Regions from separate parts of the Geodermatophilus sp. SYSU D01186 genome, predicted to be linked through region 2. Evidence: predicted binding sites of a transcription regulator. Region 2 holds the regulator's gene; the other holds the start of a gene.
What was found. Region 2 encodes LexA, which represses DNA repair genes until DNA is damaged. Its sites were predicted from a motif close to TCGAACANNTGTTCGA; they were not measured.

Region 1: a site for LexA is predicted at 2,279-2,294, ahead of ACI784_RS20065 (DUF222 domain-containing protein). Genes of this name have one in related genera too.

What each region holds. Positions count from the first base shown of each region.
Region 1 is NZ_JBJGYW010000031.1:39,587-43,103, forward strand. Features, by position in the region: gene ACI784_RS20050 (aldolase/citrate lyase family protein) at 1-526, shown strand, start outside; gene ACI784_RS20055 (NAD-dependent epimerase/dehydratase family protein) at 523-1,377, shown strand; gene ACI784_RS20060 (glycosyltransferase) at 1,374-2,060, shown strand; gene ACI784_RS20065 (DUF222 domain-containing protein) at 2,312-3,517, shown strand, end outside.
Region 2 is NZ_JBJGYW010000018.1:49,880-53,396, forward strand. Features, by position in the region: gene ACI784_RS14605 (phosphatase PAP2 family protein) at 1-499, shown strand, start outside; gene ACI784_RS14610 (hypothetical protein) at 543-1,535, shown strand; gene lexA (transcriptional repressor LexA) at 1,645-2,394, opposite strand; gene ACI784_RS14620 (LysM peptidoglycan-binding domain-containing protein) at 3,145-3,291, shown strand; gene ACI784_RS14625 (hypothetical protein) at 3,467-3,517, shown strand, end outside.

The DNA of each region.
Region 1 (3,517 bases), on a different contig from region 2:
GCTCATGCTGCCGATGGTCCGCACGACCGAGGAGGTCGACCGCACCCTGGACCTCGTCGCCGGACGCTGCGGCCTGGGCATCCTGATCGAGACGCAGGACGCCGTCGCCCGTGCCGACGAGCTGGCCCGGCGGCCGCTGTCGCGGGTCTACGTGGGCCTCAACGACCTGCGCATCGACCGCGGCGCGACGCAGCTGTTCACCCCGCTGGTCGACGGCACCGTGGACGCCGTCCGCGCCACGGTCACCGACCGGCCCTTCGGCGTCGCTGGGCTGACCCTGCCCGGGGGCGGGTTCCCCGTGCCGGGGATGCTGCTGGCCGCCGAGCTGCTCCGCATGGACACCGGGTTCACCTTCCTGCGCCGCTCCTTCATCGCCGACATGGCCGGCCGCGACCCGTTCGTCGAGGTGCCGCGGCTGCACGCCGCGCTGGACGACCTGCGCGCCGCCACCCCCGAGGAGGCCGCCGGACGGCGGGCCGCCTTCGTGGCCGCGGTGACCGGCGTCCCGGAGGCGCAGCCGGCGTGAGGGCGCTGGTCACCGGCGCCGGGGGCTTCGTCGGCCGCCACCTGGTCGTCCGGCTGCGGTCCGAGGGCTGGGACGTCGTCCCGCTGACCCGGGCCCGGGCCGACCTCGCCGACCCGCTGGCCGCGGCAGCGGCGGTGCGGGACGCCGACCCCGACGTCGTCTTCTCCCTCGCCGCCGGCCGGGCGAAGGCGACGGCCGCCGAGCGGGCGGCCACGGTTGCGGTCAACACCAGCCCGTGGCTGGTCGACTCCCTGCCGGACCGCTGCCGCGCCGTGGTGCGGCTGGGCTCATCCACCGAGTACGGCGCCGGCGCGGCGCCGCTGACCGAGGACGCCCCGCTGCGGCCCCGCGGCTTCTTCGGCGCCACCAAGGCCGCCGGCTCGCTGCTGCTGCAGGCCGCCGGCGCCGAGCGCGGGGTGCGGACGGCGGTGCTGCGGGCGTTCCAGGTGTACGGCCCCGGGGACCACCCGACGCGGCTGGTCCCCGTGGTGCTGGCGGCGGCCCGCAGCGGCGCCGTCGTCCCGCTGCCGGCACGGGTCAGCCGGCGGGACTGGGTGTGGGTCGGCGACGTCGTCGACGCCTGCCTGCGCGCCGCGCTCGCCGACGACCTGCCGCCGGGGCAGGTGCTCAACATCGGCACCGGCGTGCAGACCGCCACCGAGGAGCTCGTCGCGGTCGCCGCGCGGGTCACCGGCCGGCCGATCGCCACAGCGCCGGGTGCGCACCCGGGGCGGGACTGGGACACCGACTGCTGGGTCAGCGACCCGTCGCTCGCCGCGGCGCTGCTGGGCTGGACGCCGACCGTGGACCTGGCCGAGGGCCTGGCGCTGACGTGGGCTGCCGGGGGATGAGCGGGCCGCGCGTCGCCGTCGTCGTCCCCGTGTACCGCAACGAGGCGACGCTGGCCCCGCTCGCGCAGCGGGTGGCCGCCGCGCTGGCCGGCCGGGACTGGCGGCTGCGGCTGGTCATCGACGCCTCGCCCGACGACAGCGTGCGGGTCGCCTCGGCGCTCAGCGCCGCCGACCCCCGCGTCGCGGTCTCCGGGCTCACCGTCAACGGCGGCCAGCACGCCGCGCTGGCCCACGGCCTCGCGGCCGAGCCCGACGCCGACGTCTGGGTGTGCCTCGACGCCGACCTGCAGGACCCTCCGGAGGCGGTGCCGGTACTGCTGGACCGGCTCGCCCTCGGCGACGTCGACGCCGTCTTCGCCGGACGCCGCGGCGCCTACGAGTCGGCGGCCCGCCGGCTGAGCGGGACGGTGCACCGCCGGCTGGCCGCCCGGCTCACCGGGCTGCCGCCGGACGCCGGCGCCTTCCTCGCCATGGGTCCGGAGGTGCGGGAGGCGGTCGTGGCGGCCGTGCTCGGCGGCGGTGCGCCGAGCGTCGTGCTGGCCGTCGGCGCCACCCGCCGGCCGGTCACGAGCGTGCCCGTGGCGCGGGACCGGCGGCCGGAGGGCCGCTCCGCCTGGAGCAGCCGGGACCGCCTCGCACAGTCGGCCCGCTCCCTGGTGTGGGCCCTGCGGCAACGCCGCTGACCTGCTCGAGAGGCTTCGCTCGGCGGCTGCGGTGGCCGGGCGGCACAGCCGCGCGCCGCGACGGTGGTGACGCGACCCCAGTGCCGCGCCCGCGAGGGCCTCCTGGCGCGGCGACGTGGAGGGCATCTCCGTAGCCTCCGCAAGACGCCTTCGTGATCTGTGGACATGGCTCTGAGCTGGGGATTCGGGTGGTCTGCGCCTTCTCGCCGGGATAGACTTCGAACACGTGATCGAAGGCGGCGGGAGGTGTCGTGGACGGCTTGTCGTCGGTGCTGGACGCCCTCGCCGGCGACGACCTCCACGCACTGTCTGACGGGGAGCTGCTGGACCGCACCGCCGCGCTCGTTGCGTCCCGCAACCGCCTGGACGCCGAGCTGGCCCGCACCGTGCGCACCGCCGACGCCCGCCAGGCCGCCGAGCACGACGGGCTCAAGAGCATGCAGTCGTGGTTGCGCGGGCACGCCCGGTTGTCCGGCACGGCCGCGGCGCGGGTGGTGCGCGGCGGGCGGGCGCTGGCGCAGCTGCCGGCGCTCGCGGAGGCCTGCGCCGCCGGAGATGTCACGGCCGAGCAGGTCGCCGTGATCGCACCTGTCGTGAGCGCGGAGCGACGGGCCGCCGCCGAGAAACAGGGCGTGGACCTCGCCGAGGTCGATATCGCCCTGACCTCCGTGGCCAAGGATCTGCCGTACCAGAAGCTGACCCTGGCCGTGGCGCACTACCTGGCCCGGCTGGAGCCCGACGGGGCCGAGCCCGATCCCACCGAGACCCGGGCGGTGTGGCTCGCCCGGCACGCCGACGGCGGCCTCACCGCCCGGGTCGAGCTGGACGCCGTCGGCGGGGAGAGGTTCTGCACCGCCCTGGAGGCCCTGGTGCAGGCCGGCCGCGGCGCCGGGGACACCCGCACCCGCGCCCAGCAGCTGGGCGATGCGCTGGTGCAGCTGTGCGACCTGCAGTTGGCCGCCGGTGGGCTGCCGGTGCTGCGCACGGTCAAGCCGCAGGTGATGGTGCGCATCGACCTGGCCGACCTGATCGACCCGAAGGCCGCCCCCGGCGCCGGGGAGACCGGCTTCGGGGCCGCGATCTCCGCCGCCCGCGCCCGGTGGCTGGCCTGCGACGCGGCCGTCTCCCGGATCGTGATGACCCCCGACGGCACCCCGCTGGACCTCGGCCGCGACAAACGCGTCGTGCCCCCGCACCTGCGCAAGGCGGTGGAGGCCCGCGACCGGGGATGTGTGTTCACCGGCTGCCAGGCGCCCACCTTCTGGTGCGACGTGCACCACCTGCGGGAGTGGATCAACGGCGGCGAGACGTCACTACAGAACTCCGCGTTGCTGTGCGAGCGGCACCACACCAAGGTCCACCACGGCTTCCGCGTTCAGCGACAACCCGACGGCCGCTGGCGCACCTGGCGACCCGACGGCACCGAGATCGTGATCGGCCCACCACTGCTCACCGCC
Region 2 (3,517 bases):
GGCGGTCACCCAGCTCGGCGGCCGCGGGTTCATCCTCATCGTCCTGGCCGGCCTCGTCGCCCACCTCGTGGTGCGCCGGCGCACCGTCGTCCCGCTGCTGCGCGTGCTGGTCGCCCTCGCCCTGCTCACGGTCGTCGTCTACGGCTTCAAGTACGGGACCGGCCGCACCGCACCGGCCTACCCGGGGTCGTTCTTCTACCGGGACGGCGCGTCCTATCCCTCCGGCCACGTCGCCAACGCCGTCCTCATGTGGGGTGTGGCCCGCTGGCAGGCCGTCGAGTTCCGGCTCGCCCCCGCCGTCCAGCGGACCTTCCGGCTGCTCAGCGTCGCCGGTCCCGTGGCGACCGGGGTGGCGATGGTCTCGCTGGACTTCCACTGGGTCACCGACGCCGTCGTGGGAGCGGCGGTCGGCATCCTGCTGTTGGGCGTGGTTCACGGGCTGGACGCAGTCGTGCTGTCACGCTGGGTGGGTGCCCGAGCTGGCCGGCCGTCCGTGTAGCGGTGCCGGAGGGCGACGTCTGGCAGCAGGGGCAGCCCTCGCGGTGACGCTCGTCCTCGGTACCGCCCTGCCGGCGTCCGCCGAGGACGCCGCGGCGCCGGGCCCGTCGACGCAGTGCCAGATCACCGACCCGCGACTGCCGGAGTTGTCCGGCCTGGTCGTGGTCGGTGACCGGATGCTCGCCATCAACGACGGCGGCGACCAGCTCGACGTGTACGTCCTGGACGCCACCTGCCGGGTGCTCACGGTGCGCAGCGCGGCGGTGGACCCCTACGACCCCGAGGACCTCGCCCTCGCCGCCGACGGCACGGTCTGGCTGGCCGACACCGGCGACAACCAGGGCACCCGCGACACCGTGGCCCTGCTCGCGTTGCGGCCCGACGGCAGCACCGCGGTCTACCGGCTCAGCTATCCCGAGGGAGCCCGGGACGTCGAGGCGCTCCTGCTGGCTCCCGACGGCATGCCCTACCTCGTCTCCAAGGAGGTGCTGGGCGCGAGCAAGGTGTACCGCCCGGTGACCGCACTGGTCGAGTCGGGGACGGTGGCGCTCACCGAGGTGGGCGGCGTGGAGTTCACGCTCACCGGGACCACCGGTGGGCCGGTCGGCCGCGCAGGTCAGCTCATGGTCACCGGGGGAGCGGTGTCGGCCGACGGGAGCCACGTGGCGCTGCGGACGTACACCGACGCCTACGTGTGGCCCCTGTCGGGCTCCGACGTCGCCGGCGCCCTCGCGGGGGAGCCGGTGCGGATGGCGCTGCCCGACGCGCCCCAGGGGGAGGCGATCAGCTTCACCGCGGACGGCAGCGGGGTCCTCGTGGCGGGCGAGGGGGTGCCCGGCGACGTGACCGTCGTGCCGATCGCGGCCGAGCAGGCCGCCGGCGGTCCGGCTACGGCGTCGGAGTCGTCGAGCGGCCCCCTGCCGGGCCTGCTGACCGCCTCCGACGGCGGCATCCCGCTGGTGCCGGCCGCACTGGTCGCCGCCCTGGTGGCCACCGCTGTCGTGTGGGTGGGCGGGAAGCTGCGCCGCCGCACCTGAGCCGTATCCGGGGGCGCTCCACTGCGGCCGGGCAGACCGCGCGCGAGGACGGGGCACGGCTCCCGTGGGCCGGTCCGCCAGGACCGTCAGGCCCCGGCGGACCGAGGGATCACACCCGGCGCAGCACCGTGACGACGCGGCCGAGGATGGTGGCGTCGTCGCCGGGGATGGGCTCGTACGCCGGGTTGTGCGGCAGCAGCCACACGTGCCCGTCGCGGCGCTTGTAGGTCTTCACCGTCGCCTCGCCGTCGAGCATCGCGGCGACGATCTCGCCGTTCTCGGCGGTCGGCTGCTGGCGCACGACGACCCAGTCGCCGTCACAGATGGCCGCCTCCACCATCGAGTCACCGGCGACCTTGAGCATGAACAGTGTGCCCTCGCCGACCAGTTCGCGGGGCAGGGGGAACACGTCCTCCACCGCCTGCTCGGCCAGGACCGGGCCACCGGCGGCGATCCGCCCGACCAGCGGCACGTACGTCGGGGCCGGGGTCTCGTCGGACCCGGCGGCGGCCGGCTGCGGGACCTCCACGGCGGTGTCACCGGGCAGGCGGACGTCGAGAGCCCGGGGCCGGTTCGGGTCGCGGCGCAGCCAGCCCTTCTTCTGCAGCACGGTCAGCTGGTGGGCGACCGAGGAGGCGGAGGAGAGCCCGACGGCCTCACCGATCTCGCGCACCGAGGGCGGGTAGCCGCGGCGCTCGATGGAGTCGCGGATGACCTCGAGCACGCGCCGCTGACGCTGGGTCAGGCCGTCGCCGGCCTCGCCCCGGTCGGGGAACGTGCGCACGGCTGCCGTCCCGGTGGTCGCCGGCGGGGCCGGCGTCCTCCGGCGGCTCCCCGACGTCCCACTCTTCTCCGCCACCGTCGCCTCCTCGCCGGCTGCCCATGCAGCGCGTCTCGTCCTTCCGGACCGACCGTAGCGCGCCGGACGCGCCCGATCAAACACGTGTTCGAAGTGGGGGCGGGGTGGTGTGGCTTTCGTCGGAGCCATCCGGTAGACATCGAACAGACGTTCGGATCGAACACGCGTTCGACGGTCCGGGGCTCGGCGAGAGGAGTGGTCGTGACAGGCGTGCAGCGTGCGGTGCTGGAGTTCGACGACGCGGTTCAGGTGCCGTGGCGGCCCCGTCTGCGGGCAGTCCCGTCCCCCCGCGAGCCGGGCTCCCCGCGGCGGGCAGTCGTGTCCCCGGCCCCGTCGCGGGCCGGAACGGCGCGGCCGGCGACCGGGTCCCCGCGACCGGCCACGTCTGCTCGGCCGGCGAGCGGGTCGGCGCGACCAGCCGCACCGGCTCGGCCGGCGAGCGGGTCGGCGCGATCGGCCGTGGCCGGGGGCGTCCGGCCCCGCGCGGCGGGTACCGGCCGCCTGGGCGTGCCGGGGCCGGCGCGACCCGCGCCGACGGGCGTGACCCCGTCGCCGTCGAGTCGTCCGGTGCGGGGTGGGTGTGGCCGTGCGGAGCGGCCGGCGCGCACCGGTCTGCGACTGACCCGGCGGGCCCGCCGCCTGTCGGTGGTCCTGGCGCTCGGTGTCGGGCTGGCCCTGGGATCCTGGCTCGCACCCCTGCTGGGCGGGGGGTCGAACGACCTCCGGCTCGCGGGTGAGCGCAGTGTCGTCGTGCAGTCGGGGCAGACCGTGTGGTCCATCGCCACCGACGTCGCGGGTGACGACCAGGACGTCCGCGCCGTTGTCGACGCGATCGAGGAACTGAACGACCTCGACGGCGCCGTGGTCATCCCTGGTCAGGTCCTGCGACTGCCCTGAGTGAGCAGCTCCGCCGGGCGGCCCTGGGCCCCGGCGCCCGGGGTGGACCGGGCGCCGACCTGCGGCGACGGAGCCGCGGGGCCAGGGAGCGACAAGAGGCGCGCCTCATGTTCGTCAAGCCTGCGCGCCCGGTCGCTCACGGTCGGTGGTCGTCGCGCGACCTACGGTCGTCGACGTGTCAGGGATGTCGGTCCGCCGGGAAGCGGTCTTCACCGAGCAGTCGCAG